DNA from 3 places in the Thioalkalivibrio thiocyanodenitrificans ARhD 1 genome. Region 2 is predicted to be linked to each of the others. Evidence: predicted binding sites of a transcription regulator. Region 2 holds the regulator's gene; each other region holds the start of a gene.

Region 1 (3,270 bases), 620 kb from region 2:
CCGGCGAGGTGTCCCTGGCCCACAACGGAGTGCTGTTTCTGGATGAGCTGGCGGAGTTCGACCGCCGGGTGCTGGACGTGCTGCGCGAGCCGCTGGAGAGCGGCCGCATCACCATCTCCCGGGCCGCCCGTCAGGCGGAGTTTCCGGCGCGGTTCCAGTTGGTGGCCGCCATGAACCCGTGTCCCCAGGGCTATGACTGCGACCTGGCGGAAAACTGCCGGTGCAGCGCCGAGCAGCACCGGCGCCAGCGGGCCCGGCTTTCAGCACCCCTGCTCGACCGTATCGACCTCTCCGTGCAGGTGCCGCGGCTGCCCAGGGGCGCGCTGTTCGAGGACCACGGTCCGCCCCCCGAGGACAGCACCACCGTGCGCGGGCGCGTGCGGGAATGCCGCGAACTGCAGATGGAACGCCAGGGATGTGTCAACGCCAGGCTGGACGGACAGGACATCCATCGCCACTGCGCGCTGGATGGCACCACCCGGCAGACACTCGAGCAGGCCATGGACCGGTTCAGGCTGTCCGCCCGCTCCGCCCACCGCATCCTGCGCGTGGCGCGCACCATCGCCGATCTGGCGGAAAGTGAACACATCTCCCCGGCGCACCTCGCCGAATCCCTCAGCTACCGGGTGCTGGATCGATGGCGGTTGTAAAGCAGTGGCTTGAAGGCAGTGGCAAGTGGCAAGTCTCAAGTGGCAAGGGAACCCACCCTCACCCCGGCCCTCTCCCTGAGGGAGAGGGAGTAAAGCCCCCTCCCCCGCTTGCGGGGGAGGGTTGGGGAGGGGGCCCTTGCCACTTGAGACTTGCCACTTGCCACTGCCTTTCAGGTGGACTGATCGAAACCCTTAAAGGGTTTCGATATAAGCGGCCAGGTTGGCGATGTCCTCGTCGGACAGGGTCACGGCCTGCGGGGCCATCAGCGGCGTGTTTGGACCCACGGTCTCGCCGGCGCGGTATCTCGTGAGCAGGTCCACGATCTCCTCGGCGGTATGACCGGCCAGCTTGGGGAAGATCCCCATACCCTGGCCCTGTGCCCCGTGGCAGGCGATGCAGGTGGCAAACTTGGCCTGACCGGCGGTGGGGTCACCAGCCACAGCCTCGGCCTCCGGCTCTGCGGGGACATCCGGCTCCGCTTCGGCGTCGGCCTCCGCAACGGCCTCGGGCGCCCCGTTGTCCACGGTCTGCCCGCTCTCTTCCAGCAGGTAGACCACCGCGGCGCGCACTTCCTCGTCACTGAGGCTGGCGCCGCCCCGTGCCGGCATGGCGCCGATACCCTCGATGGCGTGCTGAACCACCGTATCCAGCCCCTGACCCAGGCGATCCGCCCAGATGCCCTCGTCACCCTTGAGGGGGGCTTCCGCGGCACCCGTATCGTGGCAAGCGGCACACACGGCGCGGTAGATATCCGATGCCGAGCGGCGCGCGGGCTCACCGTTCTCCGGCGCGTCTTCTTCGACATCGTCGGCTGTGGCCACCCGCCCGATAGGCCGGATACGCTCCTCCACGCGGGCCTGCGCGGCGGCGGCGAGGTCGTCCGGCAGGGCCGTGCGCTGCGCCACGGACACCAGCCGGGCAGCCAGGAAGAATACGGCCGCAAGCAGGACCAGTACGCTCAGTACCACCACGAACCGGGTCATGAAATCTTTGTCTTCTTGGGACGCCACAGTTTCCTCCCGCTTCTAGCGTAAGTGCGTTGACTCCCATCGGCACGATCCCGCCGCTCCTGCAGATCGCATGGGTCTTCTGCCTCGGCAGCAGGCGCGGATTATAGGGCATCGAACCGGTCGAGACCACTCGGGCAGCGATCGTGCCAAATGACAATGCGGGTGTGTCCAATGCCGCACCCACACCGGCCGCCGCGCCCCCCCTCTGACGCCAAGCCATTGAACCGACGAACGCTACCGGCTCTGGCACCGGGCTTGCTTGGCGATCACGTTATCCGGCTCATTAACCTCCTGGGAGTTCGCCAATAATGACAACTATCAGATTCGTGCGGCGTGTCGCGCCGCTATCCGCCCTGCTGCCCGCCATGGCCCTGGCCCAGGGGACCACCCTGGAGCAGGTCATCATCACCGCGCCGCAGATGGCGGACCCGCTCACCGTGATCACCGATCCGAAGGCCCCGCGCCAGCCGCTGCCGGCCCACGACGGTGCGGACTATCTCAAGACCATCCCCGGCTTCAACGTCATCCGCAAGGGGGGCACCGACGGCGACCCGGTGTTTCGCGGCATGGCCGCCTCACGCCTTAACATCGTGCTGGACGGCGAGCACATCTTCGGCGGCTGCGGCGGGCGCATGGACCCACCCACCGCCTATGTCTACCCCGAATCCTACGACCGGGTGACCGTCATCAAGGGCCCGCAGACGGTGCTGCACGGCCCCGGCAACTCCGCCGCCACGGTGCTGTTCGAGCGTGATCCGCCGCGTTTCGACGAGCCGGGCCGGGAGGGCTACGGCAGTGCCCTCCTGGGCAGCTTCGGGCGAAACGACCAGGTCCTCGGCCTCAGCGCCGGCGACGAGTCCTACTATGTGCGCGGGGGCGCGACCCGCTCCGACATGAACGACTACCGGGACGGCGACGGCACCAGGGTCCACTCCCGCTACACCCGCTGGAGCGCGGACCTGGCCGTGGGCTGGACCCCCGACGCGGACACCCTGATCGAGCTGTCCACCGCCCGCAGCGACGGGGAGGCAGCCTACGCCGATCGCATGATGGACGGCACCCTGTTCGAGCGCACCAACTGGGGCCTCAAGGCCGAACGGCGCAATCTCTCGGCGCTGATCGACAAGGTGGAGGGACAGGTCTACTACAACTACGTGGACCACGTCATGGACAACTATTCGATGCGCTCCCTGCCTCCGATGGGCATGATGGCCAACAAGCGCGTGGGCAATCCCGATCGCGAAACCACGGGCCTGCGCATGACCGCCGAGCTGTTGCCCGGCGGGGCCACCCTGGCGACCATCGGCGTGGATCACCGCCGCGACGTCCACTCCGCGCGCAGCAGCCAGAACCAGGACATGGATCCCTACCAGCTCAAACCCCGGATGGAGGATGCCCGCTTCTCCCAGACGGGGCTGTTCGGCGAGGTGGAGCATGACCTGAACGCGCGCAACCGCATCATCGGCGGTCTGCGCGTGGACTGGTGGGAAGCGGAGGACCGGCGCCGCTCCGGCCCCACGGCGGGCGAGACGCGCGACAAGACGCTGACCGGCGGCTTTGTGCGCCAGGAGCATGATCTCGGCACAGCCACGCTGCTGTACGCCGGGCT
Region 2 (3,270 bases):
AGACCACCTGCTTTTACATGATCGTCGGGCTGGTGCCCAGCGATGCCGGCCGGATTGTGCTCAACGACCGGGATCTCACCCCTTTCCCCATGCATGCGCGTGCGCGAATGGGCATCGGCTACCTGCCCCAGGAAGCCTCCGTGTTCCGCAAGCTCTCCGCCGCCGACAACATCCTCGCGGTGCTCGAGACACGGCGTGACCTGGACGCCGAGCAGCGCGGCGAACACCTGGAAGCACTGCTGGAGGAACTCCAGATCGCCCACATCCGGGAGAGTCTCGGCGTCAGTCTCTCCGGCGGCGAACGGCGCCGGGTGGAGATCGCCCGGGCACTCGCCACGGAACCGGCATTCATCCTGCTGGACGAGCCCTTCGCCGGCGTGGACCCGCTGTCGGTCGTGGAGATTCAGCGCATCATCACCCATCTCAAGGACCGGGGCATTGGCGTTCTCATCACCGATCACAATGTACGTGAAATCCTGGGCATCTGTGACCGGGCCTACATCATGAACGAAGGAAGGATCTTCGCCGAGGGGCCGCCCGAGGCCCTGCTCGCCAACGAGCAGGTGCGGAAAACCTACCTGGGAGAACATTTCAGACTGTGAAACTCGGTTTATTTCCGGGTATGAGGATGCGAAGTACATGCCAATTTCTGCCTGCGCTACCCTATAATGGGCTCATGAACGCATGCATGCCGCTGACAACCAGCAAACGACCGCGCACCGGAGCCCGTCCGGAGCAACACACCCTGCCCACATGCGCCCGGGCAGATACTGCCTGACAAGCGATGCTCAAACCTTCCGTCCAGCTGCGTCTAGGCCAGAGCCTGACCATGACGCCCCAGCTGCAACAGGCTATTCGCCTGCTGCAGCTCTCCACGCTGGAACTCCAGGCCCAGATCCAGGAAACCCTGGAGACCAACCCCATGCTGGAAAGCGTGGAGGGCGAAGCCGAAAGCACCGAGCCCGACCACACCTCCGGTGCATCGGACAGCGCCCCCAATGGCGAGGCGGCGCCGGAGTTGGAAGGCCTCCCCGGCCCTGATGAGCGTGGTGCCGGCGAGGACATCCCCGAAGACCTGCCGGTGGACAGCAACTGGGAGGACATCTACGACGTCGCGCCCCTCGGCGCGTCCGGTAATCGGCCCGAGTACGAGGGTCGCGACCTGTTCGAGAACCAGAGCGGCGCGGGCGAGTCGCTTCGCGAGCACCTCATGTGGCAGCTCAACCTGATGCACATGAGCGAGGAGGACCGCGCCATCGCCATGGCACTGGTGGATGCGATCAGCGAAGACGGCTACCTGACCGAGCCCATGGAGTCCATCCAGGCGAGCCTGTCCGGCGACATGGAGATGGATCTGCCCGTGGAGGAGATCGAGGCGGTCCTGCACCTGGTGCAGCAACTGGATCCGGTGGGCAGCGGCGCGCGTGACCTGTCGGAGTGCCTGCTGATCCAGCTCCGGCAACTGCCCGCGGACACCCGCTGGCTCAACGAGGCGAAGCTGCTGGTTCGCGACCACCTGGAAAGTCTGGGTTCCCGGGATTACCGTCAGCTCACCCGGGCCCTGCACGTCGGCGAGCACGAACTGCAACAGATCATCAGCCTGATCCGGGGCCTCAACCCCCGGCCCGGCACACTGATCAGCAACGACACACCCCAGTACGTGATCCCCGACGTGTTCGTGCGCAGGCACGAAGGGCGATGGCAGGTGGAGCTCAATCCGGATATCGCCCCACGTCTGAGGGTCAACCCGCTGTACGCAAGTTTCGTGCGCCGCGCGGATTCCAGCCAGGACAACGTCTACATGCGCAACCATCTCCAGGAGGCGCGCTGGTTCATCAAGAGCCTCCAGAGCCGCAACGAGACGCTGCTGCGGGTAGCCAGCGCCATCGTCGAACAGCAGCGCGGCTTCCTCGAGCATGGCGAGGAGGCCATGAAGCCGCTGGTGCTTCGCGATATCGCCGAACAGCTGGACATGCACGAATCCACCATCTCCCGGGTCACCACGCAGAAGTACATGCACACCCCCCGGGGAATCTTCGAGTTCAAGTACTTCTTCTCCAGCCATGTGGGTACCGCGGACGGCGGTGAATGCTCCGCGACCGCGATCCGCGCCATGATCCGGAAGCTGATCTCCGAGGAGCCTTGCGGCAAACCCATGAGCGACAGCAAGATTGCCGCAATACTGGTGGAACGCGGCATTCACGTGGCCCGCCGGACAGTTGCCAAGTACCGGGAAGGCATGGCCATCCCGCCGTCCAACGAGCGCAAGCGCCTCGTTTGACCCAAATCCACCCTCTCTACATAGAAACTATCCAAGGAGCCCCCTATGCAGATCGACCTGACCGGACATCATGTAGACCTTACCCAGGCACTGCGCGATTATGTTCACGAGAAATTCGAGCGCCTGGAGCGTCACTTCGACAATGTCATCGATGTGCACGTGATCCTCACGGTGGAGAAGCTTCAGCACAAGGCCGAGGCCACCATGCTGGTAACCGGAAACAACCTGTTTGCCGACGCCACGCATCAGGACATGTACGCAGCCATCGACGCACTCGTGGACAAGCTGGATCGCCAGGTGGTCAAGCACAAGGAGAAACTGAAGGATCATCACCGCGCGGAAGGATCACACCGCAACCACGGGGAATAAGGTCCATCCATGAACATCAGTGATCTGTTGGCCCCCGACCGGGTCGTATGCAGCAACGAGGTCAGCAGCAAGAAGCGGGCGATCGAGATGCTGAGTGAACTGCTGGCATCCAGCAGTCCGGAACTCGCCGTCGGGGAGATTTTCGACAGCCTCCTGTCCCGTGAACGTCTCGGCAGCACCGGACTCGGCCGCGGCGTGGCGATCCCCCACGGCCGCGTCTCGGGCATCGACAACGCGGTCGCCGCCATGCTCAAACTTGACCGGGGCGTGGACTACGACGCCCCGGACAAGGAGCCGGTGGACATTCTGTTCGCCCTGCTGGTGCCCCGGGAGTCCACCGATGAGCATCTGCAGATCCTTGCCACGCTGGCACACATGTTCGCCGACTCGACGACCCTCGCCCACCTGCGCGACGCCGAGGACAGCGATGCCCTGCTCTCCCAGGTGAGTCGCTGGAAGGGCGGCGGGGAAAGCGAATAGCCATGAGCGAGTCGCTCACCGTTCGTTCCCTGGTGGACGCCATGGACGAACGACTGGGCCTGCAATGGGTTGCCGGTCTGAAGGGCAGCGAACGCAGGCTGGCACGGCACACCCAGATGGAGGGGCCGATCTCGCTGGTG
Region 3 (3,270 bases), 670 kb from region 2:
CCTTGCCAGCACGGGCATCGCCGACACCGCGCTGTTCGGCCCCGAGAACGAGTTCTTCGTGTTCGACGATGTGAAGTGGGGCAACGAGATCTCCGGTTGCTTCTTCCGCGTCGATTCCGACGAGGCCTCCTGGAATTCGGAGAAGGTGTTCGAGGGCGGCAACATCGGCCACCGTCCCACCGTGAAGGGCGGCTATTTCCCCGTGCCGCCGGTGGACAGCCTGCAGGATCTGCGCTCGGCCATGTGCCTGGGCCTCGAGGAGATGGGGCTGACCACCGAGGTGCACCACCACGAGGTGGCAACCGCCGGCCAGTGCGAGATCGGCGTGGGCGCCGCCACCCTGACCCGCAAGGCCGATGAGGTGCAGATCCTCAAGTACGTGGTGCAGAACGTGGCCCACAACTACGGCAAGACCGCCACCTTCATGCCCAAGCCCCTGGTGGGTGACAACGGCAGCGGCATGCACGTGCACATGTCCCTGTCCAGGGACGGCGTGAACCTGTTCAGCGGCGACCAGTACGGCGGTCTCTCCGAGATGGCGCTCTACTACATCGGGGGCGTCATCAAGCACGCCCGGGCGCTCAACGCCTTCACCAATGCCTCCACCAACAGCTACAAGCGTCTGGTGCCCGGTTTCGAGGCCCCGGTGATGCTGGCCTACTCCGCGCGCAACCGCTCCGCCTCCATCCGCATCCCGTTCGTCATGAACCCCAAGGGCCGTCGTATCGAGGTGCGCTTCCCCGACTCCACCGCCAACCCCTACCTCGCCTTTGCCGCCATGATGATGGCGGGCCTGGACGGCATCCAGAACAAGATCCACCCGGGCGAGGCCATGGACAAGAACCTGTACGACCTGCCCCCGGAAGAGGAGAAGCAGATCCCGCAGGTCTGTCATGCCCTGGACCAGGCGCTCGACGCCCTGGACAAGGACCGGACATTCCTCAAGGCAGGTGGCGTGTTCACCGACGACATGATCGATGCCTATATCAGCCTGAAGATGGAAGACGTCACGCGGATGCGCATGACCACCCATCCGGTGGAGTACGACCTGTACTACAGCCTCTGAACCGGCAAGGCCCCGCTTCCGCGGGGCCTTGTTCTTCAGGACCGATACAGGAGGCAAGCGGCAAGAGAACCCCTGCTTTCTCTTGCCGCTTGCCTCTTGTATCTTGTATCGGGTGAACCACGGACCGGGTTTCCCCTTATGCGCCTCATCCTCGTCCTGCTGCTCTTCCTCACCCTCGCGGCTGCCGCGATCGTCTCCGCCGACATCTACCGGTGGACGGACGCCGACGGCAACACGGTGTTCGGCGACAACCCGCCCGAGGGGGTGGAGGCCGAGCGCATCCACGTGCGGGAACCCATGACGACCCCTGCATTGCGCGATGCGCGGGAGATCCTGCGCAGGCATCTCACCGACAACGACGAGCCGCAAGCCCCCTATGAGGACCTTCGCATCGCGAGCCCCGGGGACGACGAGCCGGTGCGGGCCAATGACGGCAATTTCTCCGTGCACGTGGAAATGAGCCCCGAACTGAACGCCGAGCGGGGCCACCGCTTGCGTCTGGTCATGGACGGGGAGGCCGTGCAGACACGCGACATGCCCCGGTTCGACCTGGTGAACGTGGACCGTGGCACGCACCGGATCCACGTACAGGTGCTGGACCGCAACGACCAGGTGATCCAGGAATCCGACAGCGTGGAGTTCCACCTGTTGCGCCACCACATCAACTGACGGGCCCGCGCGAGTTTCCGCACGACCGAGCCATAGGGCGCCGCTGCGCATCACCCGTCCCCACCGTCCATACACCCCCTGTCCTCCGTGGCTGACCGTGCTTCCAGCAATTGCACCAGTTTGGTGCAATAATCCCCCAAGGCCCTTCTCAGGCACCATCCTGACGCCGGGCGATGCGCGCAATCCCCGCGAAACAGGGCCATGGACGCCCGAAACCCGGCGCCATGCCCCAGTGCTGTGCACCCATGGAGACCGCCCGCACCAGACTGGTTTGCTTCTTGCATGGTGGAAATCACATGTCACAGCCACTGATCCCGTATCCCTATCTGCTGGAGAACCTGACCACCGCCGTGCTGGTCCTGGATGAGCAGCTGCGTCTGAGCTACATGAATCCCGCCGCCGAGATGCTCTTCGAGATCAGCCTTGGACGGGTCACCGGGCAGCCTGTGGACGCCCTGGTACGAAACGACTCCCGGCTGCACGCCAGCCTGGCGCATTCGCTGCGCACGGGGCACCCGTTCACGGAGCGCGAACATAATCTGCACCCGGTCCACGGGCACGAGGCCACCGTGGACATGACGGTCACCCCGGTGATCGAGACGCACCAGCCCCGGCGTCTGCTCGTGGAACTGATCCAGGTGGACCGGCAGTTGCGCATCTCCCGGGAGGAGAGCCTGCTCAGCCAGCACGCGGCCACCCGGGCCCTGGTGCGGGGACTGGCCCACGAGATCAAGAACCCCCTGGGGGGCCTGCGCGGTGCTGCGCAACTGCTGGAGCGGGAGCTACCCGACCCGGCCCTGCATGAATACACGCGCATCATCATCGGCGAGGCCGATCGCCTGCAGGCATTGGTGGATCGCATGCTCGGGCCCAGCAGCCTGCCCCGGAAACGGCCCATCAACCTCCACGAGGTACTGGAGCATGTGCGCGGCCTGGTGAGCGCGGAAGCACCCGGAGGCGTGCGCCTGGAGAGCGACTACGACCCCAGCATTCCCGACCTCATGGCGGACCGGGACCTGATCATCCAGGCAATACTCAACATCGTGCGCAACGCCCTCCAGGCGGTGGGCCAATCCGGGACCATCACGCTGCGCACCCGGGTGCTTCGCCAGTACACCGTGGGGCAGGTGCGCCACAAGCTGGTGGCCCGGATCCAGGTCATCGACGACGGCCCGGGCATCCCCGCGGAGATGCAGGAACAGATCTTCTACCCCATGGTGTCCCGGCGCGACGGGGGCTCGGGGCTGGGCCTCTCCATCGCCCAGTCCCTGATCAACCAGCACGGGGGCCTGATCGAATGCACCTCGCGCCCGGGCAGAACCGTCTTTTCACTGCTGATCCCGCTGGAGACCACGGATGAGTAATCACGAACACGTCTGGGTCATCGATGACGACCGTTCCATACGCTGGGTCCTGGAACGCGCCCTGGCGAAGGCAGACATCGAGGTCACCTCCTTCGAAACCGCCGGCGCCGCCATCAAGGCCCTCGAACACGACACCCCGGACACCGTCATCACCGACATCCGCATGCCCGG

The links. The regulator sigma-54, encoded in region 2, starts transcription at its own class of promoters, with help from an activator protein. The targets are predictions, from matches to a motif close to TGGCANGNTNCNTGCTT.
Region 1: a site for sigma-54 is predicted at 1,906-1,922, ahead of THITHI_RS0110325 (TonB-dependent copper receptor). Genes of this name have one in related genera too.
Region 3: a site for sigma-54 is predicted at 2,003-2,019, ahead of glnL (nitrogen regulation protein NR(II)). Genes of this name have one in related genera too.

Annotation. Positions count from the first base shown of each region.
Region 1 is NZ_KB900536.1:2,190,314-2,193,583, forward strand. Features, by position in the region: gene THITHI_RS0110315 (YifB family Mg chelatase-like AAA ATPase) at 1-650, shown strand, start outside; gene THITHI_RS0110320 (c-type cytochrome) at 843-1,634, opposite strand; gene THITHI_RS0110325 (TonB-dependent copper receptor) at 1,970-3,270, shown strand, end outside.
Region 2 is NZ_KB900536.1:1,566,478-1,569,747, forward strand. Features, by position in the region: gene lptB (LPS export ABC transporter ATP-binding protein) at 1-602, shown strand, start outside; gene THITHI_RS0107330 (RNA polymerase factor sigma-54) at 785-2,281, shown strand; gene hpf (ribosome hibernation-promoting factor, HPF/YfiA family) at 2,327-2,650, shown strand; gene THITHI_RS0107340 (PTS sugar transporter subunit IIA) at 2,660-3,130, shown strand; gene hprK (HPr(Ser) kinase/phosphatase) at 3,133-3,270, shown strand, end outside.
Region 3 is NZ_KB900536.1:2,237,687-2,240,956, forward strand. Features, by position in the region: gene glnA (glutamate--ammonia ligase) at 1-1,066, shown strand, start outside; gene THITHI_RS18890 (DUF4124 domain-containing protein) at 1,205-1,735, shown strand; gene glnL (nitrogen regulation protein NR(II)) at 2,032-3,099, shown strand; gene ntrC (nitrogen regulation protein NR(I)) at 3,092-3,270, shown strand, end outside.